One region of the Collimonas sp. GW821-FHT07E08 genome, then DNA from elsewhere that is predicted to be linked to it. Evidence: predicted binding sites of a transcription regulator. Region 1 holds the regulator's gene; the other holds the start of a gene.
The links. The regulator sigma-54, encoded in region 1, starts transcription at its own class of promoters, with help from an activator protein. The targets are predictions, from matches to a motif close to TGGCANGNAANCTGCTTT.

Region 1 (3,414 bases):
AATCATTTCATGAGGACCGTTATGCGTCGCGTATACCAAACAGCAGTGACCCTGACCCTGGCAGTAACCGCTTCCGCCGCGCTTGCCTTGTCCTTAAGCGACTTGAGCAACCAGGACGCCAGCAGCGGCCTGAAAGCCGCGCTGCAAAAAGGCGCGGATGTCGCGGTGTCCAAACTGGGCGTCGAGAATGGCTTCCTGAACAACGACAAGGTCAAGATCGGCTTGCCCAGCGTGCTCGATAAAGCCATGCCGCTCTTGAGGATGACCGGCCAGGGACAGAAACTGGACGACCTGGTAGTGTCGATGAACCATGCCGCGGAACAGGCAGTGCCGCTGGCCAAGCCGCTGCTGTTGAATGCAGTGAAATCGATGTCGGTGACGGATGCAAAAAACATCCTGACCGGCGGCGATACTTCGGTGACTGACTTCTTCAAGTCAAAGACTTCGGCGCAACTGGGCCAGAAATTCCTGCCTATCGTCAAAGGCGTGACCGACCGCAACGGCTTGTCGGCGCAATACAATTCGGTCATGGGGCAAGTCGGCAAGACCGGCATGGTGCCGGCCCAGCAAAGCACCGTTGAAGGTTACGTCACGCAGCGTGCGCTGGACGGCCTGTACACCATCATCGGCGACGAAGAGAAAGCGATACGGCAGGATCCGGTCGGCGCCGGCAGCGCGATTATCGGCAAGGTGTTCGGCGCATTGAAATAAGGACGCGCCGCAGCGATAAACAATAATATGGTTTGATAATAACAAAGGGCGCATTGACTGCGCCCTTGTTCATTTATTGGCGCGAGCCACACGGCTCGCGCAGGCCGGATCAGGTCGCGGCGGGGAGTTCTTCCGGCAGGTGCTTGATCGCATCGTGCTGGTGGTCTTGCATCTTGTCCTTGTATTTGATCACCTGGCGATCGAGTTTGTCGATCAGGGCGTCGATGGCGGCGTAAAGATCGTGGGCAATGCTTTCGGCATGCAAATCTTTTCCTTTTACGCGCAGGTTGATTTCCGCTTTCTGGCGTTTTTCTTTTTCAGTAATCTTGTCGACCGTCAGGATCACGCTGATATCGATGACCTGGTCGAAATGGCGTTTGATACGCTCTAGTTTGCTTTGTACGTATTCGCGAATGGCAGGGGTTAACTCGAGGTGATGCCCACTGATGGTGAAGTTCATACAGCGCTCCTATCAAGAATATTGCTGGCGGTCCGGAGCCGGATACGCAGGATCTTTAGGCGGACGGTCCGAAAACAGACAGTCCTGGCAAGAACCAATGAAACCCGCTTCGTCTGGACACAGCAAGGGTAAGCTTTACAATCAAACCAAAAGAACTACAAGGCCTTGCGTAAATTAACAGACGGAATTTTCAGTGCTTCGCGATATTTTGCGACGGTGCGGCGGGCTACCACCATACCTTGTTCCGCAAGCATGTCGGCAATCTTGCTGTCAGAGAAAGGATTTTTTGTATCTTCCGCTCCTATCAATTGCTTAATGAGTGCCCTGATTGCCGTTGAGGAAGCCTCTCCACCTGCCTCAGTAGCAACATGGCTGCCGAAGAAATACTTCAGTTCAAACATCCCGTGGGGAGTGAGCATGTATTTCTGAGTGGTTACACGAGAAATAGTACTCTCGTGTAGTCCCAGTGTATCAGCTATTTCACGCAACACAAGCGGCCGCATGGCCACCGCGCCGTGCGAAAAGAAATTCCTCTGGCGTTCCACGATGGCTTGCGCCACGCGCAGGATGGTGTCGAAGCGCTGCCGCATATTCTTGATCAGCCACTTGGCTTCCTGCAGCTGCGAAGTGAGCGCGCCGTCGCCCTTGCTTTGCTTCAGAATGTTGGCATACAGGACATTCACCCTGAGCCTTGGCATGACGTCATTGTTGAGCATGACCTGCCAGCCTTGCTTGCTGCGCCTGACGATCACGTCGGGCACGACGTAGTCGGAGGTGTTGGCGGCGAACGGCGCGCCAGGGTGCGGATTGCATTGCTTGATGACCGCCTGCGCCTCGCGCAGGTCTTCGTCGTCGCAATCGAGCGCCTTCTTGATTTTATTGAAATCGCGTTGCGCAAAAAGCATCAGGTGGTCTTGCACAATCGCCAATGCAAGCCGGCGCGTGACAAATGGCACTTTGATAAAACGCTTGATCTGCAAGCTCAGGCATTCCGCCGCATTGCGGGCGCCGACGCCTGCCGGGTCGAAACTCTGCACCATCTTCAGCGCCGTCGATAATTCCTCGATGGCGATTTCCAGTTCCGGCGGCAGGCGCTCCAGGATTTCTTCCAGCGATTCTTCCAGATAGCCGTTGTCGTCGAGCGCATCGATGGTTAGTTCGACCAGGGCGCGGTCGCGCATGTCGTGCAGCGTCTCGCGCATCTGCTGCAGCAGATGTTCGCGCAAGGTGGATTCATGGGCTTCCAGCTGCGGCCGCGCATCTTCGTCATCCGGGGTTTTTGAGCTGCGCGCGACATCGTCGAAACTCCACTCGCCGTCGCCGCTTTCCGGGCCGCTCTCGGCCGCCGGCGGCGTGTCCAGTCCGGTTTCGCTTTCGCTCGGCGAGCTGCTCACTTCGCTGTCGCCCACCGGGGCATCCATGGTCGACGTGGTGCCGCTGATGGCGCCGTCCGCCAGCAAGCGTACGGAATTGTCGAGCGGGTCGTCGACCCGCTCCAGCAGCGGATTGTCCGACAGGATTTGTTCCAGCTCCTGGTGCAGTTCGAGCGTGGACAATTGCAGCAGCCTGATAGACTGCTGCAACTGGGGTGTCAGCGCAAGATGCTGCGAGGTGCGTAGCTGGAGTGATTGTTTCATGGCTTCCGTGCAGACAATTCACTGGTATTTCTTTATCCGGGGCAAGCTGCCGCGGCAGCGCGGCGCATTCCCTTGTCCCCGACCGTTCGGGCATGTCTCGATGAAGCTACATGCGGAAATGCTCGCCCAGGTATACGCGCCGCACCGACTCGTCGGCGATGATGTCGTCCGGACTGCCGCTGGCCAGCACGCTGCCCTGGTTGATGATGTAGGCGCGATCGCAGATGCCTAGTGTTTCGCGCACATTGTGGTCGGTGATCAGCACGCCTATGCCGCGTTCCTTGAGGAAGCGGACGATGCGCTGGATCTCGATCACGGCGATCGGGTCGATCCCGGCAAACGGTTCATCCAGCAGGACGAAGCGGGGATTGGTGGCCAGCGCGCGGGCGATTTCGACCCGCCGGCGTTCACCGCCCGACAACGACAGCGCCTGGTTTTCACGCAGCTTTTCGATTTGCAGTTCGTGCAGCAGCTTCTGCAGCTGCTCGTCGATTTGAGCCTTGGTGAGCGGCTTGCCGTTGGGACGCTGCAGTTCCAGCACGGCGCGGATATTGTCTTCCACCGTCAGCTTGCGGAACACCGATGCCTCTTGCGGCAGGTACGACA
Region 2 (3,414 bases), on a different contig from region 1:
CTTGGCGTTACGGGACGGTAGTTAAATGGGGTCAGAGTTTTTTTTCGGCAGTTTTACCGCCGAAAATTACTCTGACCCCATTTAACGGGCTACGGAGTAGGTTCGGTGGCATGCGATGGCCTTCGTTCGGTGTTACCTAAAAAGTTCGCTACTCCGTGGAAGCTAGCCGGGGGTAGCCCGGCAGCTAGTCACTTTTCTTGCTTCGCCAAGAAAAGTAACCAAAAGAAGGCGACCGCAAAGCCGTTGCCCTCCCTTCGGTCGGGTCCCCAAATGAGCCAGCGGTCAGCCGGGTGGGAAGACAAACTCGCTTCGCTCAAACATGTCTTCCCACAATTCCCGGCTGACCGCTGGCTCATTTGGCAACGTCCCCATGCGGAATTCAAAAGCAACGGCAACGTCAAGAGCCACGGCAACGTCAAAAGCAACAGCAACTACAACAGCAACGTCAAAACCAACAGCCTTGATGCCGCTACGGTCAGAGTTTTTGCTTGCCTTCGTTGCCCGGGATGTATGGACTCCAAGGCTGCGCACGGATTGTGGTCTTGGTTTTGTTGACTACGTTGAACTGGCCGTCTGCCTTGATTTCGCCGATCATTACCGGCTTGTGCAGGTGATGGTTGGTGGCGTCCATTTCCAGTTCATAGCCGGACGGGGCCTTGAATTTCTGGCCGGACATGGCGGCGATCACTTTGTCGGTGTCGGTGGACTTGGCTTTTTCCACGGCCTGTTTCCACATGTAGATGCCGACATAGGTCGCTTCCATCGGATCGTTGGTGACCACGGTGCTGGCGTTCGGCAGTTTCTTGGCGACGGCGTAGGCTTTCCATTTCTTGATGAAGGCGGTATTGACCGGGTTTTTCACCGACTCGAAATAATTCCATGCGGCCAGGTGGCCGACCAGCGGCTTGGCGTCGACGCCGCGCAATTCTTCTTCACCGACCGAGAACGCCACCACCGGCACGTCCGTGGCTTTCAGGCCGGCATTGCCCAGTTCCTTGTAGAACGGCACATTGGAATCGCCGTTGATGGTCGAGATCACTGCCGTTTTGCCGCCGGCGGAAAATTTCTTGATGTTGGCGACGATGGTCTGGTAGTCGGAGTGGCCGAACGGTGTGTAGACCTCGTCGATATCCGCATCTTTCACGCCCTTGCTATGCAGGAAGGCGCGCAGGATCTTGTTGGTGGTGCGCGGGTAGACATAGTCGGTGCCGAGCAGGACGAAGCGCTTGGCGCCGCCGCCTTCTTTCGACATCAGGTATTCGGTGGCCGGGATCGCTTGCTGGTTAGGCGCGGCGCCGGTGTAGAACACGTTCTTCTCCAGCTCTTCGCCTTCATACTGCACCGGATAGAACAGCAGGCTGTTGAGTTCCTTGAAGACCGGCAGCACCGATTTGCGCGAAACCGAGGTCCAGCAGCCGAACACCACCGACACCTTGTCCTGCGAAACCAGCTGGCGCGCCTTTTCGGCGAACAGCGGCCAGTTGGAAGCCGGGTCGACCACCACCGGCTCCAGTTGCTTGCCCATCACGCCGCCGTTGGCGTTGATCTCTTCAATCGCCATCAGGGCCACATCCTTCAGCGAGGTTTCAGAGATCGCCATGGTGCCCGACAGCGAATGCAGGATGCCTACCTTGATGGTGTCCGCGGCAAATGCAGACGGCAGCCAGGAGCTGGCGGCCAGGGCGAAAGCGCCGAGTGCGGTAGCTTTCAGAAGGGTGCGACGTGACATGAATTTCTCCTCCGGTTATGAGCGATAAAAAACAGAAAAAGCACGAGCAAAGAAAGCCTGCGGCAAACCTGGTGAGGGGATGCGCCGATTACACAATGGCATTAGCAGAATGCATGCCAGAGAGGCGGGGCGGCGCCATGCGCCGGATTCGGGGAGAACGACTTGAATCTGGAACAATATCGACGCCAGCGAGACGCGCGGCGCCCATATTTGGTGAGAGGGGATTTTGGTGCAGGATAAGCGCACCAGCATGGTGCCGCGCTATGCGGCGACCCTGGGGGCGCCGCAAAAAACGATACCGATTGGTGCGGAAAACCGGAACTGGCTGGCCAGCTCCGGGATTGGTTCAGGGAACGATGGTGGTAAACAGGTAAACCGCAAAAATCACCAGGTGCACCGTGCCTTGCATGACCGTGGTGCGGCCGGTGCCGAGCGACAGCGTGGCGACGATGAAAGACAGCAGCAGCAGCACGGTGGATTTGACGTCCAGGCCGAGCGACAGGGTCCAGCCGGTGGTGAGCGAAACGATGGCAACCGCCGGAATGGTCAGGCCGATGCTGGCCAGCGCCGAACCCAGCGCCAGGTTGAGGCTGGTCTGCAGGCGGTTGGCGCGCGCCGCACGCACCGCGGCCAGTCCTTCCGGCAGCAGCACCACCGCGGCAATGATGATGCCGACCAGGGTCTTGGGCGCGCCGACGCTCGCCACCGCGGTTTCCAGGGCCGGCGCCAGCGATTTCGCCAGCAGCACCACCGCTCCCAGGCAAACCAGCAGCAAGCCGCCGCTGAGCGCGGCCACCTTGGCTGATGGCGGCGCCGCGTGGACATCTTCATCGTTGACAGCTTCTTCCGGCAAGAAGTAATCGCGATGGCGCACGGTCTGCACCAGCACGAAGGTGCCGTACAGTATCAGCGAGATGACGGCGATGAACGCCAGCTGGCTGGGACTGTAGAACGGGCCGGCGGCGCTCGAGGTGTAGTTGGGCAGCACCAGCGTCAGCACCGCGATCGCCGCCAGCGTCGCCAGCGAAGCGCTCACGCCCAGCAAGCCGAAACTCTGTTCCTTGTGGCGGCTGGCGCCGACCAGCAGGCAGATGCCGACGATGCCGTTGAGGATGATCATGATGGCGGCAAACACGGTATCGCGCGCCAGGCCCGTGGTTTCTTCGCCGCCGGCCAGCATCAGCGAGACGATCAGCGCCACTTCGATCAGGGTCACCGCCAGCGCCAGCACCAGCGTGCCGTAAGGTTCGCCGACCCGGTGCGCGACGACCTCGGCGTGGTACACCGCCGCCAGTACGCTGCCGAGCAGGCCAATCACCAGCAATATCGTATAAAAGCCGCCTGGATTAAAGCTCGCGCCGCCGAGCAGGAGCCAGCCGGCGACCGGAGCGGCGATGGACCATATGGGGAGTGCAGGGGAAATTTTCATATGGCGATTGGACACGCATCAAGCATTTTTTGCAAGTATTGCGTGGAAATCGGCCGCCGGCAAGGACAAGGCGCTTCATCTCACCAGGCCCAGCAGCCGGGATTTGCCGCGCATGGCCGATTCCGGCTGCATGCTCTTGCCGGCAACCGGCACCGTCATCAGCTTTTCCAGCGCCCTGGCCAGCTTGACCCGGCCCGCCGCCGACATCCTTGTCATCGGCAGGCGCAGTTCGTCCTGTATCTGGCCTTGCATGGCC

Region 2: urtA (urea ABC transporter substrate-binding protein) is a predicted target of sigma-54. The motif match lies at 1,831-1,848, and genes of this name have one in related genera.

Annotation. Positions count from the first base shown of each region.
Region 1 is NZ_JBWKQR010000007.1:203,812-207,225, reverse strand. It holds gene AC07RZ_RS11295 (DUF4197 domain-containing protein) at 22-711, shown strand; gene hpf (ribosome hibernation-promoting factor, HPF/YfiA family) at 821-1,171, opposite strand; gene AC07RZ_RS11285 (RNA polymerase factor sigma-54) at 1,327-2,808, opposite strand; gene lptB (LPS export ABC transporter ATP-binding protein) at 2,915-3,414, opposite strand, start outside.
Region 2 is NZ_JBWKQR010000004.1:161,377-164,790, forward strand. It holds gene urtA (urea ABC transporter substrate-binding protein) at 476-1,729, opposite strand; gene AC07RZ_RS06850 (calcium:cation antiporter) at 2,076-3,158, opposite strand; gene dapA (4-hydroxy-tetrahydrodipicolinate synthase) at 3,234-3,414, opposite strand, start outside.